Regions from separate parts of the Levilactobacillus yonginensis genome, predicted to be linked through region 3. Evidence: predicted binding sites of a transcription regulator. Region 3 holds the regulator's gene; each other region holds the start of a gene.

Region 1 (10,042 bases), 690 kb from region 3:
CCTGATTTTTCTGAATCTGATTCCATTTCTAGCCCGGCAGACTGCCGGAGCGATTGGTGCGCTGCCTCAGTTTGCCAATGATATGCTTCGGAATATCAACCATTTGAATCAAGAACACCACTGGTTGTCGAACAAAAATTTGGCCGACATCAACGAGCGGGTGACCACTTACTTTTCTAAGCGGGGATTGAACCTGTTAACCGGGACTTTGAGTTCTTTGGGAAACGTGGTCACGACGGTCTCTGACTGGATCATTACGATTATCACAGCGCCGTTGGTTCTATTTTTCATGTTGAAGGATGGGTCTCGGTTCCCTAAATTTGTGAGTCAAGTCGTCCCAACCGCGTACCGTGACCGGTTTATCGTGATGTTGGACCAGATGAACGTGAAGGTTAGTTCCTACGTGCGTGGACAATTGACCGTGGCGTTGTGCGTCATGATTATCTTTACAACGGGGTATACCATCATTGGTCTCCGCTACGCATTGTTGATCGGGTTATTGGCAGGGCCATTAAACCTAATCCCGTACTTTGGATCGGCCATTGCGTTGGTTCCGGCTCTGATAATTGGGGTGGTCACCAGCCCGTCAATGTTATTGGGGGTGGTCATCGTCTACCTGATTGAATGGGTCTTGGAGACCCAGGTCCTGTCGCCACTGATCATGGGGAATAGTCTGGCGATGCATCCTATCACCATTGTTTTCGTGTTACTGGCAGCTGGCAAAATGTTTGGACTAGTCGGTGTGATTTTCGGTGTGCCGGGTTTTGCGGTCCTCAAGGTGTTGGCCACGACTGGCTTCACCTGGTATCAAGAATTTTCGTCGCTTTACCCGGATGTTTTACCGCCAGACGAGTTTGAGCCTTAACGATTTATTAACGATGCTATAAAGTAAAAAGTGTACGTAAAATGGCGGACCCGTGGGGGTTCGCTATTTTTTATGACCAGCGAATTGTTTAATTTGCGCGGCATTCGTCCCGACTTTAAGTTTCCAACAAGTCCGGTTTGCCATAATCAACGACATGTTATGAAATGGAGGCGACCTCAATGAATTTTTTCAAACGGGCCTGGTTAAACGTGTGGTCGAAGAAGGGGCGGTCAGTCTTACTGATCCTAGTCTCGTCCGCCATCTTAATGTTTGTCTTGGCGGGATTACTGATTCGGAGTGCGGCGGTCAAGGCGACCGGTCAGGCGAAGGCGGACGTCGGTGCGACTGTCACACTATCGGCGAACCGGCAAGCAGCTTTTAAGAAAATGCAGAGTCGTACGGCTAGTAGTAAGTCGACCCGGCCAAAACTGACACTGACACCCGTGAAGCTGAGTGATGCAGCTAAGGTGGCCAAACTCAGCAATATCAGTAGTTACAACGTCACCAGTAGTACCTCGGTCAATGCCAGTTCCTACGATACTGTTTCCACGAATACGGGGATGGGGAGTAACGGTGGCGGTCCTGGTAGCATGAAATCGGCGACCAGCACAGGCGATACGCAAATCGACGGGGTCACGGCAACGAGCTTGGCCACAGCTTTTAGCAACAAGCAGAGCAAAATTATCAAGGGCCGGGGCATTACTGCGGCGGATAAGAATACGAACAACGTTGTGATTGAAAAGGACTTAGCGAGTCAGAATGACTTGACGGTCGGCGATACGCTTACCGTTAAGGAGACCGCTGGCGACAAGGATAAGGTCAAACTGAAAGTCGTTGGAATCTACAAGGCCAGTACCACGAGTTCCAGTACCGCCAGTCCAATGAGTACGGATCCGGCGAATACGATGTATACATCGTACACTTTAGCCAACACTTTTAAGGGTAGTAAATACGCTGGTATAGCTGACTCAGTGACTTTTAACGTCAGCAATCCCGCGAAGGTCAGCAGCGTCAAGACAGCGGGCAAAAAGCTGATCAATACTAGCAAGTATTCCTTGGGTACCGATGATGCGAGCTATCAGGCGGTCAAGGCATCGATGGACAACGTCGAAGGATTTGCCAACAAAATCGTTTGGTTGGTAGCCATCGCGGGAACCATTATTCTGGCACTGATCGTCATCTTGATGATTCGGGAACGGCGTTTTGAAATTGGCGTGTTGTTGTCGCTGGGTGAAGCTCGGTGGAAAATCATTGCCCAATTCTTTACGGAAATGCTGATGGTTATTGTGGTAGCCGTGGCGATTGCCGGTGCTGGTGGCAAGTTTGTCGGTAATCAGCTAGGCACTCAGTTAGTCTCGCAGAGTGCAATCACCACGCAGACGACGAATAGTAGTACTGGTCAACCTAGCGGCAATGGTGGCAGTGGCCTGCGAGGTGGCAATGGTGGCCCCGGTAGCACTGGCCAGACGGCTAAGCAGGCAACTGACACGAAACTAGAGGTGACGGTGAGCGCCGTTAACCTGGCGGAACTGGGCGGCTTGGGCTTAGCTATTACGTTCCTGTCGATCATGCTTGCTTCTGGCGGAATCCTCCGACTAGAGCCGAAGAAAGTTTTGATTTCCTAAGGAGGAATGCAGATGTTAAAAACAGAAGATTTGGGCTACTGGTATCGGGATCAGGACCAGCCACTGTTTCAGGGGATTGATCTGGAATTTGATGTTGGTCAGTCCTACGCCATTCTTGGTCATTCCGGATCGGGAAAGACCACGTTTCTATCGTTGATTGCCGGGTTGGACCGGCCTAAGGAGGGGGATATTAAATTAAATGATCGTTCCCTTAAGCAGATTGGCTTGACCAACTTCCGCCGGCACGATGTCTCCATTGTGTTTCAGGCTTACAACCTCTTTACCTATATGTCACCGTTAAATAACTTGCTCACAGCGATGGCGATTACGAACGCGGATCACACGGGTGATCAGGCCTATGCTCGCCAGGTATTAAGCGACTTAGGTATTGGCGCTGATTTAGCCGAACGCAACGTCCAACACCTCTCCGGGGGCCAGCAACAACGGGTGGCCATTGCGCGGACGATGTGTTGCGATGCGAAGCTGGTGGTGGCTGATGAACCGACTGGAAATTTAGACGAAGATAATACGAAAGAAGTCATTCAACAGTTCCAAAAGATTGCACATGAGCAAGGAAAATGTGTCATTATCGTGACCCACGAACCGGACGTCGCGAGTCAGTGTGATCACCAATTTCGGTTAGAGAATAAACGGTTTGTAGAGCTAGCTTGAGGGGAAAATGGGCTGACGGCTGCGGAAGTTAACCAGTGCTTTTTCTTGCAAATCTAGGGAAAATCGGATAAATTAACTAGTAAGGATTTATCCGATTTCGTGTTAATTTTCACAAAATAGTTATACATTCGTTAAGATAAAAATTATTGAACTTTGATAAATTGAAGCGTATGATGACCTTATGAGCATCAATAATGCTTATTTGAAACGTCTTTAAAAACTACATCATTTGATAAGCGATTAGTTTTCACGAAAGGACCCAAGACAGCGCTTGGGCCCTTTTTTGTTGCCCTTTTTATGTCATGGGCTCAGGGCCGGCTCCTGCTGTGGGGACCGGAGCAAGCCAAAAGGCGGTCTTGCTCTTCGACTTGAAATCTCGGAAGACCACCGAGTTTCCAAGCTCGTCCCGTGGTCTAACCTCGAGAAAATCATCGAGCTAAGACCACCGACACAGCCGGCCCCATCCCTGCTAGCCAGAGGCGCCGTTGGCCAGTGGCTATAGAACTTGCGTGATTGTGTCAGCAGTCGTATGACTGGAAGAGACAGACTCACTGTGTTTAACTGATATGCAAACATTCTCGGATTAACTGATTTTTTCAATGAATCTATCTGTATAATTTAACTAATATACAAGGCTCCGTAGCCACATGATAATTCAATTGTCATGTGGCTATTTTCTATGCACAACGAAACCATTGTAGCCGGAGGTGGTCAGGAATTAAGTTTGCGTGTCGACGTTCTTTGGCTTTCCCCAGTCCCCACAGCGGGGCTATTTCTGACGACCAGAGGTGGATGAAACGGTCGCCCCGGTTAGTTCAGACTCACGGGTTGAAAGTATTTAACCTGTACTTTTAAAAATTACGTGTTACACTGATCGTGCAAACTTAATTTTGAGAAAAGAAGGCCGGTACCATGACAGTATTTAGTGCATATTCTGACGAAGATATTTTAAGTTACCTTCAAGAACAGGTTAAGGACGGAATGGTTCACACCGATGAAGCTACGTTGAAGAAGCAATCCTTCAACCCCAATGCTTCGGGTGGAGAAACCGGACTAGCACGGGCATTTGTGGAAGTTGCCAGTGTTGAAGACATTCAGGGTGTCTTACGGACTGCTCGGAAGTTTCACATTGCGGTCATTCCACAAACGACGTTTAGCAGTACGGTGATTGGTTCCGACGGGATCGATGGTGCCATCATTCTGTCGACGCGTAAGATGAACCAGATTCTGGAGCTCAGCAAGGAAGATTCCGTGGCGGTCGTTCAACCCGGGGTCGTTAACGGTGATTTGGATAAGGCTGCTCGTAAAGAGGGGTTGTTCTACGCACCAGATCCAGGATCTAAGCCATTTTCATCTATTGGTGGGAACGTTTCAACCAATGCTGGTGGGATGAGCACCGTGCGGTTTGGTGCAACCAAGGACAATGTTTTGGGCTTGAAGGCCGTCTTAGCTGATGGTCGGATTGTGAAACTTGGCGGCCGGACGTTGAAGCAGGCTTTCGGATATGACCTGACCCAACTCTTCGTGGGTTCTGAAGGTACGCTGGGAATCATTTACGAAGTCACAGTCAAATTAATGTCGATTCCACTGGGTAAGTCTGTCATGGGAGTGGCCTTCTTTGATGATATGAGTGCTTTGGCCAAAGGTGTTTCAGCTATTCGGATGTCTGGCGTTTATCCAACAATGTTGGAGGCTTTGGATGGAAATACGGTCATTGCTTTGGACCGTTACAAAGGCACTCACTATGCTGAAAACAGCGGATCTATGTTAATCTTCCGGCTAGATGGTAGTAGTGACGAGAGCGTTGGCGTTTTGAACGATTTGTTGGCTAAGTACAACGGGCAACACGTTCAGGTGACGACCGATCCTGATGAACAAGCTGCTCTGGAAAAATTGCGACAAGATATGTTACCAGCCGTTTTCTCGGGCAACAATCACCTGATGGAAGACATGGCCCTGCCACTGTCTAAGTTGGCGCCAATGATGGATTACCTCCAGGACTTGGGCAAGAAGCTGGGGATTAAGATTTATACGGCTGGTCATGCTGGTGATGGGAACGTGCACCCGACTTTCACGTGGTCTGAGGACGAAGACCAAGTTCCTGCGGTCGTTATCGAGGCTTTACGTCAGACCTTCTGGAAGACGTTGGAATTGGGCGGCACTATTTCCGGTGAACATGCCGTGGGGATGCTGAAGAACCAGTGGAACAACCCTGAACTTGGCGAAACAGTCGATCAATTACAACACCAGGTCAAGACACTGTTTGATCCAATGAACCTCTTAAATCCTAAGCGTAAAATTGATTAAACTTACGAAAAGGGTCCGTGCCGGAAGCCAATCCTGACACAGCTGATTGCCAGCATTAGCTTTCTCTCCTGAATATTTTGTAAATATTAGCGATACTTTTGTGATCATTAATCGTTAGGCTAGCAGACTTAGTTTCTACTAGCCTATTTTGATTCTTCAAGCAAAATGTGACGAGCTGGCAACACTCGATTGTCAGTTGATTTTAGTCGATCGTAGCTACGTTATCAGCGCTCACCGCAATTAATAATGGCCGTAACATTTAACTTCCAAATTAGTTGTGAGCAATAAATTTGCCAAATCGGCCGACAAATAAGATAATTATTGTTACAATTGTAAGCGAATGCAATCCCCGAATATGAAGAGGGACAACCGGTTGCAGAATGAGCAACGAAAGGAAGACGGGAATGGCTGACGCACAATGGTGGCAACACGCGGTAGGGTACCAGATTTACCCGCAAAGTTTTTTTGATAGTAACCACGATGGGGTGGGCGACCTTCCCGGCATCCAAACAAAAGTCGACTACCTAAGGGAACTGGGCGTTGATTTTGTCTGGTTGTCCTCGTTTTATCCATCAGGTGACGTGGATAACGGTTATGATGTGACAGATTACCGAGCTGTTGCTCCCCAGTTTGGGACCCTTAACGACTTTACTCGTTTGGTTGAAGCCCTCCACGCCGCTGGTATCAAAGTGGTCATCGATTTAGCGTTGAATCATACGTCCAGTCAACATCCCTGGTTCCAAGCCGCCTTGACGGACGTAACCAGTCCCTACCACGATTACTACATTTGGCGGGATGCCCAGCCAGGTGTTGCCCCCAACAACTGGGAGTCCGTCTTTGGTGGTTCTGCGTGGACTTATAGTGCTGAAGTACAGGCAGCATATCTGCATACATTTGCTGAAGGCCAACCCGACTTGAACTGGGAAAATCCGGCTGTTCGGCAAGAAATGAGTGCCATCATTCAGTGGTGGGTGGACCGTGGTGTTGACGGCTTTCGATTGGATGGCGTCATGCATCTGAAGAAGCGGCAGGACTTTGCTAATGTTGGCCGCCCACGGACTGGTTACACTGGAGATGTTGCTGGAACGGACGTTTTCCTTTCTGCTTTGAAGCCCGTGCTGCAACGGAATAATACCTTCGTCATTGGGGAAGTCGGTGGGATTGATATGGCGACTGCCCAACGTTGGTTGAACCCACGGACAGGATATTTCGACTTACTTTTGGAATTTGATCATGTGCATTTCTGGGAAAAAGCTGAGCCCAAACTCCCAGTTGCCGCGTTACGCGAGACGCTTTCAAAGTGGCAACTCGGCTTAGAGGGTATCGGTTGGAACGCCTTGTTCATTGAAAATCATGATTTACCTCGTGCTGTTTCATACTATGGGAATGCTGCTGACTATCAGTGGCGTTCCGCCAAAGCCTTGGCACTCTGGTACTTCCTGATGAAGGGGACCCCCTTCATTTATCAGGGACAGGAGCTAGGGATGGCCAATGCTGCGTTCACCCAAGCGAGTCAGTACCGAGATTTAGACAGTCGACTGTTCTACCAGCAGCAGACGGCTGCCGGGGTGCCGACGTCAACGGCTCTTCATAACTTAGCCATGAAGAGTCGGGATAATGCGCGGACCCCGATTTCTTGGACGCATGCGCAGTATGGTGGCTTCTCCGACCACGCCCCGTGGATTGATATGGGATTGGGATCGGGTGGCTTAAGCGTGGAACAGGAACGGCACGACCCACATGGTGTTTTAAACTTCTATCAGCAGTTGATTCGACTAAAGAAGTCTGTCCCGACCCTGACAACAGGGCGCTACGAGCTGATTGATACACAAGATGATCAGTTGTATGTTTATCGGCGGACTTTGAACGGCGATAACTGGTTGGTGGTCGTTAACATGAGTAATCAGGTTGCGACGACTCAGGAGTTTGACCTGAACACCAGTGAGTTGATTTTGACCAATATGGCTGTGGATGCGGACTCAGATGAGCCGCAGATTCAGCCTTGGGAAGCCCGACTCTACCACTTACGAAAGCTAGAATGAAACGTATGGGGCCGAGAACAAATCTTCGGTTCCTTTTTTATACCGTAAACTTTTTTACAAATCAGTGAATAGTGCTTGATTTTTGTAAGGTTGTTCTTTATTATTAATTATATAGATATTTCTATGGGGTCAACCATTTTGCGTATTGCTAATCATGTTAATTATATTCAGGGTTAGTAAGTGAAGATAAGGATATGATGAATACTATGGTAAAGAGTAAGGTCGTACATGCAGAAAGCTTCTTTGAGTCTTTCATGGAGTTGAAAAGAGAATTAGAAAAGGCAGCTACGCGCTTCCAACGGACCATGGGGATCTCGGTGGACCAGTACGCAATTTTGCACCATATTTTAGAGAACCCAGGTAAGCTTACGTCCGCTACTGTAGCGGATAGTCGGGGTATCTCACGGGCCGCGGTATCACGGGGAATTTCCCAATTGATTCGGCGGGGTTATGTCGTGCAAAGTTATCAAAGCTCTGACCGGCGGGTCCGCCCGTTTTCGTTGACGTCTACCGGTGAACAACTTGAAATTACCTGTTTAGATGCTCTGAGAGAAGCTGCTAAAACCATGAGTGGCGTTCAGTTGGACAGCAATGGGAGTGCCTTGACCGTGGGGCAGTTGACGCAAATGCTAGCGGCTGTTACTAGTAAAGATGATCCGGCAGAGGCTGAAGAATAATACTTAAATGTTTTTGCTAAAGGGATTAGTCGTACGCGACTAGTCCCTTTTATTTTGGCTTTTTTACCCCAACCAGGATAATGTGTGAGGCTGACTGCCTTACTAAAAATGCTGTTTCACAGCTGAATCTGCGGGGATGTAATCGCTTAAATCTGGGGTGGTTTGCATGAAACAAATTTTAAAATGAGCCCCGCAGGTCAAAATGGAAGTGCTATAATCAAATCTGTTGCTCAAAACGGGCACCACAATATATTGTGCTGAAATCGCACCTTGCCGGCGTGAGAACTACCAGATATGGTAAATCAAAATTACGAGGAGATCATCAGCATGACCCATTATTTTCAATTTCTAGCTCACCAACTTAAAGGGTGGCCACAACAGAATTACTGCCTGTTCTTTTTTAGTCTGGGATGTCAGGTGATGACCTTAGTTAGTTCGCCCATTACGCCACTGACGCTACTCACGTTTGTGGGAACTACATTGGGGGTACTCTGTGTCTTGGCCATTAATGCGGCTAAGTCCGTTAATGGTTTTCTAGGAATCGTCTCAGCGTTATGTTTCATCGTTACGGGCTTCGCTGCCAAAAATTACTTGAGTATTTTTGAGCAGATTGCCTACGTGGCGACCCTGGACATTCCTGTGTTGATCAGTGCTAGCTGGAACGTCAACATGGCGTCTAAAATTCGGAAATTTACCGGGCGCAGTTGGGTAATTGCTATCGTTTCGACGGTGGCCGTCTACCTGCTTTCGGGTTGGGCCATTGGTGCTTTCACGGATGATCCGCGGCCATGGGTTGATGCTATCAGCTTTGCCATTAGTTTAGCAGCCGGTATTATCTGTTTCTTGCGCTTTAACAACCAGTATGTTTGGTGGATTGCGTCTGGTTTGGCACAAATGGTGCTGTGGTTCATTTCCTTCCGGCAAGGGTCGGCAACCTTGGCTATGTTCATCAACAGTTCCGTCTACTTGGCCAATGATGTGCTGGCGTTCACGATTTCTCCCTGGTATAACGAGAAGGAGCGTCAACGGGTCATTAAGCAGGAAGCAGCTTACGCGGCTAGCTTAGAGTCGAATAACTAGCCAGTTACGGCGGTCAGTCAGGCCCTTCGATTCGTTCGGATAATCTTAAAGAATTTCCTCGTCGCTCGTGGTACACTTAAACCAATTGCTTAATAAGAGAAGGGGGATTCCCCAATGATTGTCGAGAGAAAGATTGGGACGGGGGAACAGGACCTGGTGTGGGTCATGGCCATGGTTGAAGGCGAAGAGGACCGAACCGCCTTGCAGACGACGTATGGACTGACTGATGAGATTTTGACCTACGTAACCGATGAAAACGAACGGTCCCACTATGACCGTGATGAGTATTTGAACACACAATTGTTTGTGCTCCACGTTCCCGTGGTGATCGATCAAGTGTCGCAGCGGTATATCACGCGACCAGTAACGTTTCTATTGAAGGGTAATCAGGTCTTCTCGATTACCACCAAGCGAACGCAGTGGGTCAACCAAACGTTGACCGAACGGTTAAAGTTACCGCAGATTTCGGATACCAATGAATTTATGTTGATTGGGATGTTTATCCTGTTTGACCAATTTATTCCGCCAATTCGTAAAATCAATGCCGAGCAGAACCGGTTGGATCGGCAACTGAATAAGGCGCCCGACAACAAAGATTTAATTGCTCTGTCGAACTTGCAGCAGAGTCTGGCGTACTTTGTGAGTGCCACCCGAAATAACGCTATGATGGTCGTGAACTTAAATAGTACACCGTTTGGAAAACAGCTATCTGACAAGAACAATGAACACTTGGCGGATGCTGTAATCGAAGCACGACAAACATCTGAAATGACG
Region 2 (10,042 bases), 1.6 Mb from region 3:
CCTGTAGCTGAGCACCGGCTTGCGAACCGCCTGGTAAAATGAACCCCTTCAGTTCCGGGACGCGGTCCACGTACCAGTCGATGCGTTCCTCCAAATTAGTCGTATCTGCAGCCGTCATTTTCGCATGCCGTTGAATACTCACGTCCGCTTCTAGCGTGTATAGTCGACGTTGAATTGTCATTAGTTCGGCCACAAGCGTTATGTGAGCATTGCCCAGACTAGCAATAACCACGCCCAAATATGACTGTAGTTCATCGATATCGCCAAGCATCACAATTTGAGCGTCCGTCTTTGGTACCATTCGGCCACTGACTTGTTTCGTCAATCCTTGATCACCTACACGCGTATAAATCTTCACGTTCTGCACCTCAATCTACGTCCTCAAGTCACCTGTTTCACTTGTCTACCGAATTGGGCAAGCGCCACTGGCGCAATCAGATTGATCCACCAATTCAACATCTTTTTGATCATGATGTCCCATCATTTCAGCAAACTTAACCGCCACGTCCGCTGAAATCTCGGCCCGCTTTTGGTGATAAGTTGCTTCATCAATGGGTTCTTTAGGTGCCTGATCAAAGTCTGCCCCACTGTAAGGTAACAGTGACGTCGACTTAATTGTTTGCCGGTACTGTAGCAGTAGCCGACTGATTTCTGCGCCTTCTTTAGGTTGGAACGTCACGGTACAGCTAACTGCGTTGTCGGACCAGTAGGTCTGGAGAAATGCCTGCGTTGCAAATTGTTCCGCCATGGAGACCTCACCAGCAGAAGCAAACGCTGATTTGTCTGCATGCGCCGCCTTGACTGGAAATTCCACACACATGGTATTTTGACTATAAACATCTGGTTCAACTTTATAACCACAGGCTCTCAAAGCGGGCAACAACGGATCACTATCCTGGAACCGAATCCGTTGAATCAGGTAACGAGAATAATGGAAATGCATTCCTTCTGACACGCCCGCCAACTTGGCTACCGTTCCAGAGGGTTTGACCGTCGTATGCTTAATTGAAGGCTGGCATCCCAGCGTCTCGGAATAAGTCTTATCTGCTTGTACAACTGCCGCGTAGAGGTCATTGAATCGTTTGACTGCCGCTTGATTATAGATGGGCTGCATGAACGTCCGACCGGTTTCAGCATCTTGTTTGGCTTCAAACCCGGTCACGACGCGTTGCCTGAACGTCTTTAAAATCCAATCCTGAATTCCGGACATGGAGACCCCAATTCGCCGATTCTTGTGAATAGCTTTCCGGGAAACCTCCCAGTCATAATGACTAAAGGTTACCCGTTTCGTGTAACGAGCTCCTAATTCAAAAGCATCTTCTAATTGCCACCCCTGTTCCTCGGCCACACTGGGAAAGACTTCAAATAGGTTGCAAGGTTCACCGTTGCTCAGGGAGATTTCACCACAGGGATTGGTGCCCTCAACTTCGCCATCGATCCCAGGTTGCCGGCCATCAATCAGTCGACCATAGTCACGTGACAGTCCGAGGTTCACAATCCCGGGTTCCCCGTTATGCTGAATGGAATCTGCAATTGGCTGATAGTCGGCAAACTGACTGTCCACTGCCACACTATTATTAGACGCCCACCGGTGATGGTATAACTTATCCTTGTCTTGTTTCATGGTAATGAAATCATCGTCCTCAGCGCCACCTAAGGCCAGTTCAGCGGACCGCCGAACGTTGCCGGCAACGACCGTTTTCCCGATTAAGTTTCCCATGTCCGTACAATCGACCGCAGTCAGCTTCCGGCCAGCGGCATCATTTAAAATCTGGTTGATATCAAAGAGCATCTCCACTAGTGGCATTGGCCCGGACGCCGTCCCACCAAAACCGTGGATTGGCGCATCCTTAGGACGAATATCACTGATATCTAAGACGACCTGCGTTTGCCCCTCCGAATTGCTGGCATTAAAATGAGCGTCAATCATGTTGGCGTTGGCCAACACCCAGCCCTCACGAGTATCTGGGAGCCGATAGTAACGCGTCTTCGCTAATGAATGGCGTTGCATCCAGTCAGTCCGGTCAGTGGCTCCTAGCGCCACTGAGGCGTCATAGGAAGCACTCTGGGAATCGATCACAATGGTTAAGTCAATCTGTCGGTCCACCCGGGGCATTTGACTCACATTGTTGGGGGTTACGGAAAAGCCAACCCCTCCACCCTTCATAAGTTGATCAAACATAAAAGAGAAAGGCATGGAAACCGCTAGCTGGTCCTGTTCCAAGTAGTTCGGAACCAGATGACTGTCACCATATGGTTGTGGTCGCACGGCAATAAACCAGCAGTTATTGAGGGCATCACCGTTACGGTGTTGATAGTCCGTTCCCGAAATCCATAAATTCCGACCGGATGGTGTCGCTGCCAATCCGTAGACTAACCGGTAGAGGTTCTGAGCCTCTTGCGTTAAGTCTGCAACCACCTGATCAGTCACTGAATCTGCCTGTAACCGTGGGTCGAGGTTGATATTGCCCTCAACCACGCGTTTAACCGTCTCGGGCCACTCCTCAGTCCGTTGCTGATCAGGTAACCACCGTGCGTAGGTTCTTTTGTAAGTGACCCAACCTAATTCACCCCAATGTGGGGTCACCTCGTCCTGTGTTTTTTTTATGAAATCCGCCGATAGCGTGACCATTGGCGCCGTTGCTGTATTCATCAAACTCATTCACTCCCGTCTCAACCGTATACTAGATATGGTAGAATATTTAGTTTAAAAATACAACATATAGAAAAATTGAACTGTCCCTAGACTTTTGGACGGAACCGACTATGTAACATATTGCATGGCGAACACGCAACTTTTCCTTCTCAGCAGTTAATTGTAATTGGATAAACCACGTAAAACTTTTGACCTCCCTCCCCACCCCTAATCGAACCACAAGTCTAACTGGGTAGTAAACAACTCGCTTCAAACACAATTAAATAGGTGACGCGATTGAGCCTTTCAAAAAAATTTTTCGTCGTTTTTCAGGTCACCCAACCATCATTCACGGCCCCGACAATTCACGTACGCGCGATGACCACCCAAAGCAATACGAAACTCCGCGGCTTTAAACTATTTGTCCCTTCATTGTCTATGCTATACTGTTGCCAAAAGGAGGGCGCCCATGCAAATTATTCAGCTAGGAAAATTCATTGGCATCCTGCATCGCCGACTTCAAACTGCCATCAGTCATGACTTAACCTTACCGGAACTCAATGCCAGTAACGCCAATTTTCTCCTCTTCATTAGCGAACACGAACGCGTTACGGCCAAACAAATTTCTAATGAACTAGCTATCAATAAGGGACTCGTCAGTCGGGAAATGTTGCGCCTAGAAACGGCGGGTTACATCGAACGGCACTCCGATCAGACCGACCGTCGCACCATCTGGATCACCATCACCCAGTCTGGTATGGACGCCAGTCGCAGCATTCGCCGCCTGCTGAAACATTTGTGGCAAGAAGTACTCGGTGAAACGGCGTCTACTGATTTGGAAACTGTCTACGAGAATCTACTCACCTGGAGTGAACGGATCACTGATCTCGAATCCCCTTTGCCAGGCAAGTCGAAGTCCTAGATGGACCACCTCCGGCTACATTGACTCACAACTAAAAGTTAGCCTAACACTATCAGAATAAATTAATTTGTACGTTCCTCTAGGAAAACAGCCAAAATTTTCTCAAAACAACTCATCAATCACAATAGACCAGCTTCAACCGATAGAATTTATCTAGATTCAAGCCACCCCTGACTGCACCCACTAGCAAATACTGTATTTGCTGGTCCCACCCGTGTAGCCGAAGGCGGCACAATTCCAGCAGCGTACACCAAAAGAGCGTTCAGACCAATTTGGCCTAAACGCTCTTATTTCAGTTTATTTTAACGTGCTCTCACGCTGAATCAGTTCAGTACCCACGGTAATCCGCTGTGCGGTTGAACGACCAGTCTGCAGGCGATTCTCCACCATGTCGACAGCCGTAGCTCCCATCAGTTCCGTATTGACGTGCACACTACTCAGCTCTGGAAAGACGTACTTAGCAATCGTCGTATCATTGAAGCTAAACAGCTTCACCCGTTCCGGCACAGCGATTCCGTTTTCGTGGAGGGCCTTCAAGGCCCCCCCAGCCATCGGATCGTTCGTGACGAAGAAAGCGTCTGGCAAACCATCACCCAACTGAGCAATGGCCGTTTGCATTTCCTGATAGCCCGAATGATTCGTGTAGTCGCCAGCAAAAACCAAGTCAGGATTGAAAGCATCTCGTGCCATCATTTCTTGCTTGAACGCCTTATACCGGGGATCAATCACTTCGAGTTCGCCATCCGTGGTCCATTCAGTCCCGTAAAGCAAGCCAATGCGGCGCTGGTCCCGTTGCCAGAAGAAGTCCACCACTTGTTTAACGGCAAACCGAAAGTCTGTAACCACGCTATCGTACCCGTGGCACAGTTGGTCCTGGTCAACGAACACCAAATTAGGTGTCAGCTGAGCCATTGACTCAACTTGCGGCTGGCTAAATTTACCAATAGCAATAATGGCATCAACGTCGGTATCAACAGCCTGTAAATCATTTTGAAACGACCGAGTAGCCAGAATGTGACGTTGTTCGCAACGCTTCTCTAGGCCCAATCGAATCGACATATAGTACAAGTCATCGAGTTCCTTCGTCTTCGAATACCACTGGACGATGGCAATCTTCAGCTGTTTGGCTGACGATGACGCCCGGTGCTTGAGCTTGGTATAGTTCAATTCCTCAGCGACTTCAAAAATCTGTTTACGAGTTGACTCGCTGACCGAAAGCGTTCGATCATAGTTCAAGACCCGCGATACAGTGGCCAGAGACACGCCAACGGACTGCGCAATATCCTTTAGTGTTGCTGCGATTACCATCACCCCCTTAAACGATTATTCACCCATTGTACACTAAATTTGAGCAATAAACTTATCCAATGCAGCTTGACCAGTCGCATCACGTTTGAAGACCCCAGCATCCGCCAGGACCCGAGCAAAGACGTTCCCAATTTCTTGGTGCAAGACTTCAGTGACGTTCTCTGCCGTCAGTTGGTGGTCCTGCTTGATCTTGTCAGCCCACGCTTTATGCATGTCCGCAATGTTGTTTGGTTGGTCAATCAAGTACTTCGTGACTTCTGCCATTTCACTCTTCAGCCGTGCCGGTAAAATAGCGCGACCCATGACTTCGATCAAGCCAATATTTTCCTTCTTGATGTGTTGAACATCCTGGTGCGGATGGAAGATACCATCCGGATACTTGTCTGACGTCTGGTTGTCTCGCAGGACTAAATCCAGAACGTAGTCGTCACCGTCACGGTACGCAATTGGCGTAATGGTATGATGACGCGTATCACCCGTGTAGGCCCGAACGTCAACAGATTCATCGGAGTAACCGATCCAGCTGTTCAAGACCTTGGTTGCGGCATTGATCAGTGGTTCCGGTTGAGCCCCGCTTAACCGAATATCAGTCATCGGCCAGTTAACGACCCCAGCTGTCACGCCAGCCACACCCAAGTCAATCTTCCGGTCGATAGGGGCCTTCATCATTGGAAAGTCGTGCTTCCCACCTTGATAATGGTCGTGAGTCAGCATAGATCCCCCAACGATGGGCAGGTCGGCGTTACTGCCAACAAAGTAAGTTGGTAGTGTCCGCACGATTTCCAACAAGTTGGTAAATGTGTGTTGGTTGATCACCATTGGCCGATGTTCCTTGGCTAAGAAAATGGCGTGTTCAGAGAAATAAGCGTATGGGGAGTACTGGAAGCCCCAAGTTTCTCCACCCAGCATCATCCGGATAATCCGATGGTTGCTACGGGCTGGATAACCTAAACGGCCCAAGTACCCTTCGTTGGTCATGCAAAGTTGATCCAACGGGTAACTGGTCTTCTTCTGTGTCAAGGCAGCAGCAATCGCCTTAGGATCCTTTTCGGGCTTAGACAGGTTGATGGTGATTTCTAATTCACCAGCTGGTGTCTTCGCTGGAAAGACCACATTTTTAGCAATGTTACGCGTCTTGATGTAATTGTTATTTTGACTTAATTGATAGAACCAATCAGTTGCGGCACTAGGACTCTGTTGATACCGGTCCCAGAACCCCCGGTTGAGGGCTGAAGGAAGCGGCGTCATGAAGTCCATCAGTTCTGATTCAAGAATCTCCTTAGGACTCGGAGAATCTTCAATCTTACCGTGGTCAACGGCCGTTTGAATCATTGCATTGACCAAGTCGATGGGTTCATCAGAAGTTGCTTGAGCAGCAACACCATCGCCAATCAAGGCAAAAATACGGTTCGTCACGTACTGACGGTCCAGCTCCGTGTAGGGTGCTGGCGAGGAAACAATGTGATCAATGAAAGTTTGAATTGTGTCTTTAGCCATAATTACTTCGTCTCCTCGGTCCGATCGTTATAACCTTGTGGATGCGTTTGCTTCCAGTTCCAAGCGGTCCGAATAATATCTTCGACGTTGTCAAACTGTGGCTTCCAGTTCAAGACTTCACGGGCCTTGTCACTGGCGGCAATCAACGTGCTAGGATCACCGGCACGGCGTGGTGCCATCTTAGCAGGAATTTCCTTACCAGTAACCTTCCGAGCGGCTTCCAACATTTCTTTGTTGGAGAAACCAGTTGAAGAGCCCAGGTTGAAGGCATTGCTGTCATTGCCAGCCTTCAGATATTCCAGAGCTAAAATGTGGGCATCGGCCAAGTCAACGACGTGAACGTAGTCCCGAACGTTAGTCCCGTCTTTCGTTGGGTAGTCACTACCAAAGATGGAAAGTTCTTTCCGTTCGCCAGCGGCAACCTGCAAGATAATTGGAACCAAGTGGGTTTCGGGATGGTGATCTTCACCAATGCTCCCATCTTCCTTAGCACCAGCCACGTTGAAGTAACGTAGGGCAACAAACTTAATACCGTAAGCCTTGTCAGACCAGCCCATAATCTTTTCCATCATCAACTTACTTTCACCGTAAGGGTTGGTTGGGATTTGTGGGTCAGTTTCCTTGATAGGAATCTGCTTAGGTTCACCGTAAGTTGCCGCGGTTGAAGAGAAGACGATTCGCTTAACGTTGTGCTTGTTCATGACTTCCAATAAAGAAACCATCCCAGCAGTGTTGTTATCAAAGTACTTCAAAGGCTTTTCCATGGATTCAGGCACGATGGAGAAGGCAGCAAAGTGCATAACCCCTTCAATATCTTCCTTGTCAAAGACATCGTTCAGGAACTTCTGGTCGTGCAAGTCCCCTTCGTAGAACCGTGCTTTTTTATTCACTGCGGCCCGGTGTCCCGTTACCAAATTATCGACAACGGCTACATCATAACCCTTACTAATTAAACGATCGACTGCATGGGAACCGATATAACCGGCACCACCTAAGACTAAAACTGTCATTGATCAATTCCTCCTCTTATGTTTTGTTTCATTAATAACTTTACGCTACTTATGATTATTCGTTAATTGGTTAAATAAATTGTGACAGTCAACACCAGCGTTAGGTGCTCGCGTATTTTGCCACTGACGACATTACGCAACCGTTATTTTGAACCACTTCATTCAACAGTCAGAACAACGAATTCACAGTGTCCTGCTTGTCGTAGACGGCAAACGAATTAGTTATTTTTGTAATTCGGCAGGACCGTCAGCAATTTCTGCGACGTAGAATTCTGCTGGATGGCCGATAGTGTCTTCGTAGACCTTACCAACCTTAGCTTCGAAGTCTTCAACGTTAGCCTTCTTAACGATAGCAATGGCACAACCACCGAAGCCAGCACCAGTCATCCGGGCACCTAAGACACCAGGTTGTTTCCAAGCCGTTTCAACCAACGTATCCAATTCTTTACCCGTAACTTCAAAGTCGTAGTGCAAGGAAACGTGAGAAGCGTTGATCAATTCGCCAAAGCTCTTTAAGTCACTCTTTTGCAGAGCGGCAAATGCCTTTAACGTCCGTTGGTTTTCGAAGACAGCGTGACGCGCACGCTTGATCAGCGTTTCATCGTTGATCAGGTAAGCGTTTTGGTCGAATTGATCCTCGTTTAAGTCACCCAACGTCTTGATGTCCAACTTCGTTTGCAAACGACGTAAGGCTTCTTCACATTCAGCCCGCCGTTCGTTGTACTTGGAGTCGGTCAGTTCACGACGCTTCTTGGTGTTCATGATAACCACAACGTTGTCGCCCAAGTCTAGGGGTGCGTATTCGTAATCCATAGTATTGGTATCTAACAGGATAGCTTGGTCCTTTTTACCCATACCAATAGCGAATTGATCCATAATCCCAGTATTCAAGCCAAAGTAGTCATTTTCAACTTGTTGACCGACTTTAACCATCTCAACTTCGTCTAGCTTCATGCCGTATGCGGCGTGAAGAATCTCGCCCATCAACATTTCCATTGAAGCTGATGAGGACAAACCAGAAGCATCTGGCAAGTTCCCGTGAACGAAGAGGTCAAACCCATGATCGATGGTCAAATTCTGCTTGGCTAATTCGAACAACATCCCCTTCAGGTAGTTGGCCCAATTGTCAGCCTTGTTGAAGGCTAAGTTATCCAGTGAGAACGTCAATACGCCAGCGTCAGGAACGTTTGCGGAGTAAACGCGGAATTGCTTGTCGTCTCGTGCTGAGTATGCGGCGTAAGTCCCCATACTGATAGCGGCTGGGAAAACGTGACCACCGTTGAAGTCAGTGTATTCACCAATCAGGTTGATTCGTCCTGGTGAGAAGAAGACCCGTTCTGGTGCAACGTTAAATTGTTCTTGGTATTCAGATGCTAAGCTGGCGAAATCCATGGCGATTAACTCCTTAATAAATTTTTTAGTAAAACTTTACTACAATTATCATAGTCGCTTTTAGCGGCCTTGTCAATTAATTTTAAAGCGCTTTCTTTGCTCTTAAATAAAAGCCTCAGGCACTTTCACCTGAGGCCCTGATACATTAACGTATTACTTGGATTCGGCTTCTTCTTCCTCTTCCTTTTCGGTTTCCAACTTCGTTTCAAGTTCACGCACAATTTCAGCATGCTTCTTTTCAGATAGCACAATCTTGAATTGGTAGATCAAGGCAGCAACGATCAATAAGATCATTGGCATGTAGAAGATGAATGAATGGAAGATAAACATCCCGTGAGAAGTGATATCGCTAGGCTTGGCATTACCAGTCATCCCTGAGTGGACAGCGGCAATAACAACGATCCCAGTTGAGAAGGCCCCAGCTAATTTATCAATCAATGGACGAACAGACAAGGTAACGGATTCGTTCCGCGTACCGTTCTTCCATTGCCCATATTCAACACTATCAGTGATCGTCATCAAGGCGGCCAAGAAGATCATTGGGTATGGGAAGAAGAAGATAGCATCGGCAATGTACATCATGATTGTGTTGGTACCGGCCAGCATAAACAGAATGTAACCGACTAACATCATGCAAATCCCACCAATGTAGACACCCTTCCGAGTAATCTTGGAAACAATGATTGGGAACAGTGGAACTGAGATAATCCCTAAGATAGCGGTAATTACCCCAATCAAACTATAAGCGGCAGCGTTGCCAATAACGTAACGGAAGTAGTAAATCAACAGTGAGTTCGTAACAACGTAGCTTAAGGCAAACAGTAAGTATGAGAACCCTAACCACATCAGTTGGTCATTTTCACCAATAACTTTGAAGACGTCACGGAAGCGGGTCTTTTCAGTGTTTTCACGAATTAAGCTTGTTTGTTCCTTAGTTCCGAAGAAGGTTGCTAAAGCACCCAGGAACGAAACTAAACCAATCACGATAGCAAATCCTAACCAACCAGCACGAGTTTGTGTACTTCCGTGAGTACCTGAGAAGGTTTGTGAGAAGTAGATAACTAATGGGGTAACCACAATGATAACCCCTTGAGAACCTAAGGTTGAACCGAAACGACCAATCGTCCCGAACTTGTTACGAACCTTAGAATCAACACTTAATGCAGGTAACATGGACCAAAAGGCAATATCTTTAAATGAATAGAAGATATCCATAATGACAAACACGATACCGAAGAGCAAGAAGTAAATCGACGTGTTGCTGTCAGCCAACCCGAA
Region 3 (10,042 bases):
TAGCGACATCAGAAGTTTCCTGAGCCATTCGGTTGAGCACCTCACGACCAATGTCTTTATGAGTGATGGCCCGACCCTTAAACCGAATCGATACACGAACCTTTTCACCCTTAGCCAAGAACTTTTTAGCGTTCTTTAACTTGGTATTAAAGTCGTTGGTATCAATCGTAGGACTTAACCGTACTTCTTTGACACTGATCACTTTTTGCTTCTTACGAGCTTCGCGTTGCTTCTTTTGCAACTCAAAGCGGTATTTCCCGTAGTCCATAATCCGGGCTACTGGTGGCTTAGCTTTCGGTGCAACCAAAACTAAATCGAGGTTTGCTTCTTCAGCAATTTTTAAAGCTTCGCTTTTAGACTTGATCCCCAATTGTTCACCGTCGCCGGCAATCAATCGAACCTCACGTGCGCGAATCCCCTCGTTGACAATCGTGTCGTTTGCTATGGTAATCCACCTCCAAAAAATTCTCGAGAACTGCAGAAATCTCACTCACAAAAAAATGCGGGAACCTCTGATCAACAATCAAACGGCTCCCGCATGAAATCCAACTAAAATAGTCGAACTAACGTGCATATCCAGCCCAGCAGCGTTAGCCACAGGGCGAGAAGCGGAAGCCTCTGCTTAATTTCTCAACTTATTTATCATACCAGCTAACTGGTTACCTGTCAACGGGCATTTCCAAATACTTACAGAAAGACCCGTTAAATTTCACCAGGACCCTCTATCAGGTGTCCAACCAGGCTACTGCTCGGATTTAACACCAAGTATCTCATTACGGTGATCGAAGCGATTGATCACAATAACCAAGACCACGATCACAAATTCAATCGCATAACAGAGTAAAGCGTAACACAGATTGTTTAATCGCTCTAGTCCCCTTTAAAGACTAACAAACCGGGATTGCCATGGTCGACAACCCCGTTTGGAATATATCATCGATTTAACCTTGGAATCTACCTAAACAAAACCAGCCACCTCGAACGCAATCGAAGGTGGCTGGAAGAAATCTATTTACTTGTTTATATAATAGGAAGGAAGTAGTTTTTACATGTAGTTAGTTAGCAAGTAATTAGTTTTCCAATTTTTGTTCAACGGCGCTTTCTTCGGCGTCAGCATCACGACTGTAAGAAGCAATGTCAGCTAAGACTTGCTTAACGAAAGCATCGCTACTTTCGGAAACAGAGTCTTCTTCACCGTACTTACGTACAGAAACACTACCGTTATTCATTTCGTCGTCACCAACAACCAACGTGTATGGAATCTTGTGCGTTTGAGCATCCCGAATCAGGTAGCCCATCTTTTCACCACGCTTGTCGACGTTGACCCGAACATCAGCAGCCTTCAATTCAGCAGCCAGCTTGTCAGCGTATGCCCCGTTCTTTTGTTCAGAGACTGGGATAATCGTAACTTGCTTAGGAGCTAACCAGGTTGGGAAGGCACCCTTGTAGATTTCCGTCAGGTAGGCAACGAAACGTTCCATCGTTGAAACTAACCCACGGTGAATCATAACTGGACGGTGTTCTTCACCATCGGCACCAACATAGTGTAAGTCGAAGCGTTCTGGCATCATGAAGTCTAATTGGATAGTTGATAACGTTTCTTCGTTACCCAAGGCAGTCTTCGTTTGTACATCCAACTTAGGACCGTAGAATGCGGCTTCACCTTCAGCTTCAACATAGTCAAAGCCTAATTCGTCCATGGCACCCTTCAACATAGCTTGTGCCTTGTTCCACATTTCATCGTCATCGAAGTACTTTTCAGTGTTCTTAGGGTCACGGTAGCTCAGACGGAAAGTGTAGTCCTTGATGTCAAAGTCATCGTAAACCTTAACCATCAACCGTAAGATACTCTTGAATTCTTCTTGAATTTGATCAGGAGCAACGAACGTGTGACCATCGTTCAACGTCATTTCACGAACACGTTGCAAACCACTCAGAGCACCAGACTTTTCGTAACGGTGCATCATCCCTAATTCAGCGATCCGCATTGGTAATTCACGGTAAGAACGGATGTGGTGGTTGTAAATTTGAATATGGCTAGGGCAGTTCATTGGCCGTAATTCAAGTTCTTCGCCATCACCCATATCCATTGGTGGGAACATGTCTTCACGGTAGTGAGCCCAGTGACCTGATTGCTTGTAAAGATCAAGGTTAGCTAAGACTGGCGTGTAAACGTGTTGGTAACCGTTAGCAACTTCTTTGTCAATGATGTAACGTTCAATCACACGACGGATAGTTGCACCGTTTGGCATCCAGTATGGTAAGCCGGCACCAACTTTAGGATCAACGAAGAACAGATCCAATTGGTTCCCGATAACCCGGTGGTCACGTTCACGTGCTTCTTGGCGCTTCTTCAAATCTTCATCTAAATCAGCTTGGTTGTAGAAAGCAGTCCCGTAAATCCGTTGTAACATTGGGTTTGAAGACTTGCCTTGCCAATAGGCACCAGCAACTGAGAGGAACTTGAAGTGCTTAACGTCGCCAGTGTTTACTAATTGGGCACCGTCACTAAGTACTTGGTATTCACCGATTTGGAGGAAGGAAACTTCGTCGCCATCGATGGCTTTAATTAATTCTGAACTGTATTGGTCGCCCTTTACTGAAGCTAAGGCGTCATCCTTGCTTAAGGAGATCCGCTTGATGTCTAACTTGTCAGACACCAGCTTTTCAACGATAACGGCTAAGGAGTCTAATTCATCAACACTAACTTGTTGTTCGTCCTTGTCGGTATCAACGTAGAACCCATCTTCGTCGGCACTAACTTCACCTAAACGAATAGCTGGGAATGCTTTCTTTAACGCGATCCGTAATAAGGCAGCGGTTGTGTTCCGTAAAACAGCTAAGCCTTCAGCATCCTTCTTGGTGACGATTTCGATGCTCCCATCATCAGAAAGTGGTGCTAAGTAATCAACCAGCTTGCCGTTAAATTTAGCGGCAACAGCTTCTTTTGCTAAACTGATGGAAATTGACTTTGCGACATCTGCTGCGGATGAGCCAGCTGGGAATGCCTTTACTTTACCATCAGGGAACTTAATAGAAATATCTGCCATAATACATGATCTCCTTCTTGTTATGATTTTGGGGGAAAGAACGAAAAAGTCCCCAGTATCATCATAGATACTGGGGACGTCGTAACGTGGTTCCACCCGATTTTTCCACAGAACTAAGTTCCATGGACTCAACTCGTTAATAACGGAACGACCCGACCGGAAATTTCCTCCCGATAGCTAGAGAATGGTAATAATCATCAGCACACGAGCCGGCTTCCAAGCAAGACCAACTCTTCCTGTGAGTGCTAAGTGGTTATTGTGTTTCTCATCACCGCTTCAATACATACAGTAAACACCATTCTAGAATTATTGTCAAGGACAATATTAAAATAAATTGTGAAAATTTTTAATTAACCATTCGTTCACAATGGCAAACCATTACGGCACCATGGTTTTAGCACAAGGTAAGTTCATCCCCGATATAACGGAATTTATTGTGGTCGGCGGTTAACTCCCACCATTGTGATTTCTCGTGCTAAGAACCGAATTCGCTGCATCAAACGCTGCGCTTTCAAGGGTTCATCGTCCCCTCGCGTCGAAATTCTTAGATGCTCTTTCTCTAACTGAGCCATCGAAAAATTCGAGCTGAAAAAGGTTGGCAGCTCCTCCTGCATCCGATATTCCAGGATAACGCCTAAGACATCATCGCGAACCCAGGCCGACATAGCGTCCGCCCCAATATCATCAACCATCAAGATAGGGGCCCGCTTCAAAGCATCTAGCTTGTCTGCTACCCCATTCTGGGCGATGGCATTCTTCATCTCCACCGCAAAGCTAGGGAAATGAACTAACGTGGTGGAAAATCCATCAGCCGCTAATTGATTGGCAACGGCGGCCAGCAAATACGTCTTTCCAACGCCAAAACTACCAGCTAAATAAAGTGCCTGGTGTCGCCGTTTCGGACTGGCTTCATAGGCATCCACAAAATCTAATGCGGCCATTAAAGCCTCCGCGCGATCAGAATCCTGGTCAAAATTATCTAGACTTGCCTCACGAATACTCTTAGGCATGGCAATCGACTTCACTCGCTGACGAAGCTGTTGCTGGGCTTGCTTTTCTTGTGTCGCCGCCGTTGGAACATAGGCCACATCGATCAAATGATTGGAGACAATTAACTGCGGTTCATAACCAGTTGCAAAAGTGGTCCCACCCTTAGCCAATTTTTCACGTTCCGAAACGAATTCATAGAGTTTAGCAGCGGACCGGGTCAGAACGTCCTCAGTTAATTCTTCCTTGTGGGCCTGATAAAAGGCTGTCACCTTAGGGTCGTCGTAGACCTTAGCCATCAATTGCCGATAGTTGTCGTTCAAATGACGAGAATTCATCAATTGTTGCATGGTTTTACTGAGATCCTCCATCGCTTATTCCTCCTTCCCTTGTGCGTTACGATCTTTGAGTTTTGCGATTCGTGCCTGTAATTGGGTTTGCTGTTCCGGCGTCAGCTTCGCCGTTGCCGTCTCTTCATTTGCGGCGGGTTTCTTAGCCCAATCCGGCAAAGTCTCCTTAACGGTTGACTGCCGGGGCCGGGATTGGCGTGGCTTACGTGCGGCCTGCTGTCGTTCACGAATCTTCTGAATCGCCAACTGCGGCGTCGTAATCTTAGACCGACTCCAATCATTCGCAATCGTATCCAGTAGATTCTTGTTCAGGGTTGGCCGGTCCTCGTCTACCAAGACGTGGTAAATCATTAAATTCAAGACGGCTTCTGGGAACAACTGTCGGCTGACTAAATCACGAACGATCCGTTGTTCCCCATCCGTGACATACCCCCCGTTCTTTTGCTTGATGGCCTGCAAAAAGACTGCGGGTGCTGTCTTGCTAGCAACCTGGAGTAAAGCCTGTTCGGCAGAGTTTGCCCGGGATACCTGACTCGCTGGCTGAGCTGCCGGCGTGGCCTGAGTGCCCATAGCAGCTGCCGTCACCCCTCGATGCTGCTGCCCAAAGTGCTGAGCAATAATCCGTTTAAACTGTTCGGCATTAAATTGATTGGTAGCCAGATCCGTTGCCTCTCCGACGTAACGGGCCATTGTAACCTCGTCCAGGCCATAGGTGGCATGCTCAGTCAAAAGTAACTGACGTTGTCCGCGCAATGCCTGGGTTTCGATGAATGAATGTTCTAGAATTTCACCTAAGAGTTTGAAATCAAAATCCTCATCCTGCGTGGGTAAAATTGCCGGAGCCGCACTGCTCGTCGGTAGTGTTTCTCGAGTAGCCGTAATTGCAGCCGGCAAGCGACTGAGTTCCTGTCCGTCGACATGAAAAACATCCAAAAAGTTTTTGGTGATGTCTTGCTCATCATTAGCTGGCAGCGGTTTAGACGTCGTATTGGTAACGAGCGTGCGATACAACTCTTCACCCACAACCCCTAAAAGCTGCACACTGAGAAGATCATCCTTGAAAAAGTCCACTGGTAACAAGGGCGCGTGCAACTCGTAGGTAAAACTCGTCAGTTCATCACGCGTCTTGTAAGTTGTCACCAAGAGTCCGGTCGCTTCCAACCGCAATCGTGCCTGATAAAAATTTGCCAGGTCCATCCCGAGTAAGCCTAAAATCGTGGCATGTCGCTTATAATTAGACCGTTCAGGGAGCCAAAAAAGGGCCGAGTAGAGCCCCGCGGCACTCGGTCCAATAATCGGCTGGTAAAGCTGCGTCAAAGTTTGCCAACTTTGATCGGTCAACCGGTCTGCCAACCGAACCAAAAAGCCGGTCTTTGGTTGCAACTGGTGCCAGGAATCCTCCATGCCTTATTTCGCCTCACTTTGGTGGTTCGTTCGTTTTTTACTTGAATCCTTTTCTTTAGTCGCTTTAATCTTATCCTTGTCTAGCATGTCCTTTAATTCATTAAAGAAGACACCAGTATCCTTGAATTGCCGATAGACACTAGCAAATCGGATATAGGCAATCTCATCGACATCCACTAACCGGTTCATCACATATTCCCCGATTAACTGACTTGAAATTTCGTTGACGCCCAGCGCCCGAATCTTGTTTTCAACCTCATCGACAACGTTCGTCATAACGTCCATGCCGACTGGTCGCTTTTCTGCTGAACGAATAATCCCTCGCAAAATCTTTTCGCGGTTGAACTCTTCACGAGTCCCATTCTTCTTGATCACCAACAACGGCGTCACTTCGACCCGTTCAAACGTCGTGAAACGAAAGCCGCAGCTCTCACACTCCCGGCGCCGGCGAATAACTCGTCCGTCGTCTGTGGGCCGGCTATCGACGACCCGCGATCCATTATGATGACAGTGCGGACACTGCATTATTGGTCACCTCGTTTAATTTGTTGACTTTTTCCAAAATTGTTCGTGTCAAGCCATTTTACCACTTGTTGTAACGTTTGGGCAATCGTTCCCCCGTTATCAATAACAACGGTAGCGCGGGCAATCTTTTCCTCAATGGGCCATTGTCGCGCCATACGGGCCTGAGCATCCACTGCAGAGAGGTGATTCCTAGCCATTAACCGTTGCTGTTGTGTGACTGAGTCCGTAGCTACCACTAGAATATGGTCGACGAGGTCTACCAAGTAACCCACCTCAAAAAGGGTCGGGGCATCAATCACGACAACAGGCGCCTTAGCCGCACGATAGACAGCCAATTGGCGTTGAATCTCAGCTTGAATCCGTGGCGTCGTGATGCTTTCTAGTTGGTGCAGTTGTTCGGGATCATGAAAGACAAGTTGGCCCAATTTCTGCCGGTCCAACGCACCATCGTGAATAAATTCAGCACCAAAAGCCTGTTCAATTCGACTAAGTCCTGGCGTCCCAGGTGCCACCACTTGGCGGGCAATCACATCCGCATCAATAATCGGCAGTCCTGCCTCACGTAACCAGGTACTGACCGTCGATTTACCCGTCGCAATGCCACCGGTCAGCCCCCAGATTTCACTCATCGGTTACCGCCTCTAAAGCTTCAGGTGGCAGTGGCTGGCAATGTGGACAGTAGTGCGTACCACGTTGAGCCACCTTGATTTTAACCAGTTCAGTTCCACAACGTTCGCAGGCTTCGCCCTCTCGGCCATAAACATGAAGCTGATTTTGAAACTGACCGGCCTCACCAAAAGCGGTCGAAAATGAATGCACGGTTGTTCCGTGTCCCTGAATTGCCATGGCCAATTCTTGAATGATGTTTTCCCGTAAGGTTTCCAATTGTGCATTCGTCAATTCATCGACTGGCGTCAATGGATTAATTTTGGATAACCAGAGGACTTCATCCGCATAAATATTGCCCAAACCAGCAATTTTCGTTTGATCCAGCAAAAATGGTTTCACAATTTTGTGAGACTTACCAAAAATCGTCTGCATGTAAGCCAGCGTTAACGAGTCCTCAGTCGGTTCTGGCCCTAACTTGCCTAACGATGGCAGAGCCGTTTCCTCAGTACCAGTCGGCACTAGGCGCATCCGACCAAACTTCCGGGTATCGGTATAGCGAAGCTCACGATTGTCCGTCAAATGAAAAACCACGTGGGTGTGCTTCAAAACCGGGCTACCCTCCGGCTGGACATCATACTTTCCTTCCATCCGCAGGTGTGAAACCAGTGTTAGGTCACCACTAAATCGAAAGAGGAGATACTTTCCCCGTCGATCAATTCGCTCAATCTTTCTGCCAATTAACTCCACGGTAAACACCTCGGCTTCAGGTGTCACCATCTTACGATAAAAAACCTCAACGTGATCAATCGTGGCCCCCTCAACTAGGCGGGTCAACCCCCGTCGAACTGTTTCAACTTCAGGTAATTCTGGCATACTGACCTCTCCTTTTACCGACTATTTAGCGTCATACCAGGTTGGTCCGTAATGACTTTCCACCTTCAACGGAATTTCTAAGTCAATGGCAGAGTCCATCACACTGGGCACCAATTTGGCCAGCGTTTCAATTTCTTCAGCTGGTGCTTCAAAAATCAACTCATCATGAACCTGTAGCAACATGGTAGCTTGTAGCTTCTTTTCCTTTAAGGCCGCTTCCATCCGGATCATAGCAATCTTAATAATATCAGCTGCACTCCCCTGAATTGGCGTGTTCATCGCCGTCCGTTCAGCAAAAGAACGCTGATTAAAGTTGCGGGAATTGATGTCCGGTAAATACCGCCGCCGGTGCGCAATCGTTTCTACATACCCAAGTTCGTGGGCTTGTTGGACCATTCGCTCCGTGTACGCCTTAACCCCAGGGTACTCCTCAAAGTAGGTGTCAATAAAGTTCTTGGCCTGTTTACGTGAAATACCAATATTTTGTGACAATCCAAAGTCGCTGATACCATAGACAATTCCAAAATTCACGGCCTTGGCCTGCCGCCGAATATTCGGTGTAACTTCTTCGTCCGGCCCCATCTTGAAGATTCGACGCGCAGTAGCGGCATGAATATCTTGACCCTCGCGGAAGGCCTCCTGCATATTGGCGTCGTGACTCATATGAGCTAGCACCCGCAATTCAATTTGCGAGTAGTCAGAAGAAAAGATTTCCCAATCAGGGTGCCGGGGGACAAACGCCTTACGAATGGCTCGCCCCTCTTCATTGCGCACTGGAATGTTTTGCAGATTAGGATCAACGGATGATAGCCGCCCCGTCTGCGTCAACGTTTGAAGGTACCGCGTGTGAACCTTATGGTCATCCGGATGAATCACCTTCAACAATCCTTCAACGTAGGTGGACTGAATCTTCGCAATCTTCCGGTAGCGTAAAATATTTTCAGCGATAGGTGCCTCAGCTGCTAGTTTTTCCAGAACACCAACGGCCGTAGAATAACCTGTCTTGGTCTTCTTGATAACGGGTAACCCCATCTTCTCGAACAAGATGTGCCCCAGTTGCTTAGGTGAGCCAATATTAAACTCTTCGCCCGCTTCGTTGTAAATGGTCTGTTCAATTTCAGCCAACTGTTCCGTGAATTTGCTACCCATGGCCTCCAGTTCTGAGGCTTGAACCGTAATGCCGGCAACTTCCATTCGTGCCAAGACAAAGGCCATTGGCAATTCAATCTCACGGTAAAGTTTCGTCTGTTCATTTTCCTCTAGCCCTTTAAATAATTGCGGCCGCAACTGCTCAATGGCTCGGGTCTTCCGTGCTAGGTGCTTGAAGAAGACATCATCGTCATCGGGAATAGCCTCCTTAGCACCCTTCCCATAGACATCTTCGTCCGTAGCAACTTGGTGATAGCCATGTTCCATCGCAACTCGGCCCAAATCATTGCTATTGTCATAGGTGTTCAAAAGGTATGAACTCAGGAGTAGGTCAAAATCAACCCCTGCTAGAGTAATGCCTAAGCGTTGTAAAGCCACGTATGTCCGCTTGGCGTCAAAGACTTGTTTAGCAACCTTAGACGACTCTAAAAGCGTCTTTAAGGGTGCCTGCTGTAAGAGGCTGACATCTCGACTGACCCACCAATGATCTTCATTACCGATCGCGAATCCAGCCAAGTCCGCTAAATGATAATTATCGGCTAACATTTCTAAATAAAATTCACAACCACTCTCAAATGCTGGCAATTTCTGTAAATTGTCCGCCGTTAAGACCGTGTAAGTAATTTCTTCCAAACCTGGCGTTGCCGTTGGTGCCTCACCGTCAATGCTCATTTTGCTTAAAAATTGATTGAAGTTCATCCGTTGATAGAAGGCCACCAAACTGTCCGTATCATCTCCGGTGTAAACCAAGTCCTCAACGCGCTTGGCTACGGGCGCATCCCGTTTAATTGTGGCTAATTGTTTGGCTAGAAGTGCCTGGTCGTGGTCCTCAAGCAGATGTTCCTTTAGCTTCTTAGCGGTAATCTCATCAATATGATCATAGATGTTCTCGATGCTACCGTATTTGCCAACCAAATCAACGGCACGCTTAGGGCCAACACCAGCGACCCCTGGATAATTGTCAGAGTTATCCCCCTGTAACCCCTTGATGTCAATGATTTGCTCTGGCGTCACACCCATCTTTTCTTTCACGTAAGCGGGCGTGTAGTGTTCAATCTCACTAACACCTTTTTTGGAAATTGAAACTGTTGTATG

What was found. The regulator NrdR, encoded in region 3, represses ribonucleotide reductase genes. The targets are predictions, from matches to a motif close to ACACNATATATNGTGT.
Region 1: the regulator NrdR is predicted to act here: its motif matches at 8,431-8,446, upstream of pnuC (nicotinamide riboside transporter PnuC).
Region 2: the regulator NrdR is predicted to act here: its motif matches at 2,682-2,697, upstream of nrdJ (ribonucleoside-triphosphate reductase, adenosylcobalamin-dependent).

Annotation. Positions count from the first base shown of each region.
Region 1 is NZ_OZ061549.1:1,399,706-1,409,747, reverse strand. It holds gene AB3Y94_RS06780 (AI-2E family transporter) at 1-865, shown strand, start outside; gene AB3Y94_RS06775 (ABC transporter permease) at 1,045-2,490, shown strand; gene AB3Y94_RS06770 (ABC transporter ATP-binding protein) at 2,503-3,162, shown strand; gene AB3Y94_RS06765 (FAD-binding oxidoreductase) at 4,075-5,469, shown strand; gene AB3Y94_RS06760 (alpha-glucosidase) at 5,874-7,511, shown strand; gene AB3Y94_RS06755 (MarR family winged helix-turn-helix transcriptional regulator) at 7,766-8,188, shown strand; gene pnuC (nicotinamide riboside transporter PnuC) at 8,516-9,268, shown strand; gene AB3Y94_RS06745 (magnesium transporter CorA family protein) at 9,383-10,042, shown strand, end outside.
Region 2 is NZ_OZ061549.1:2,347,547-2,357,588, reverse strand. It holds gene AB3Y94_RS10930 (cob(I)yrinic acid a,c-diamide adenosyltransferase) at 1-358, opposite strand, end outside; gene nrdJ (ribonucleoside-triphosphate reductase, adenosylcobalamin-dependent) at 404-2,653, opposite strand; gene AB3Y94_RS10920 (MarR family winged helix-turn-helix transcriptional regulator) at 3,105-3,557, shown strand; gene AB3Y94_RS10915 (LacI family DNA-binding transcriptional regulator) at 3,855-4,865, opposite strand; gene AB3Y94_RS10910 (UDP-glucose--hexose-1-phosphate uridylyltransferase) at 4,899-6,362, opposite strand; gene galE (UDP-glucose 4-epimerase GalE) at 6,365-7,372, opposite strand; gene AB3Y94_RS10900 (galactokinase) at 7,595-8,764, opposite strand; gene AB3Y94_RS10895 (glycoside-pentoside-hexuronide (GPH):cation symporter) at 8,918-10,042, opposite strand, start outside.
Region 3 is NZ_OZ061549.1:709,295-719,336, forward strand. It holds gene infC (translation initiation factor IF-3) at 1-430, opposite strand, end outside; ribosomal protein L20 leader region at 489-630, opposite strand; gene thrS (threonine--tRNA ligase) at 1,071-3,050, opposite strand; gene dnaI (primosomal protein DnaI) at 3,482-4,408, opposite strand; gene AB3Y94_RS03520 (replication initiation and membrane attachment family protein) at 4,412-5,791, opposite strand; gene nrdR (transcriptional regulator NrdR) at 5,795-6,316, opposite strand; gene coaE (dephospho-CoA kinase) at 6,316-6,945, opposite strand; gene mutM (bifunctional DNA-formamidopyrimidine glycosylase/DNA-(apurinic or apyrimidinic site) lyase) at 6,938-7,798, opposite strand; gene polA (DNA polymerase I) at 7,820-10,042, opposite strand, start outside.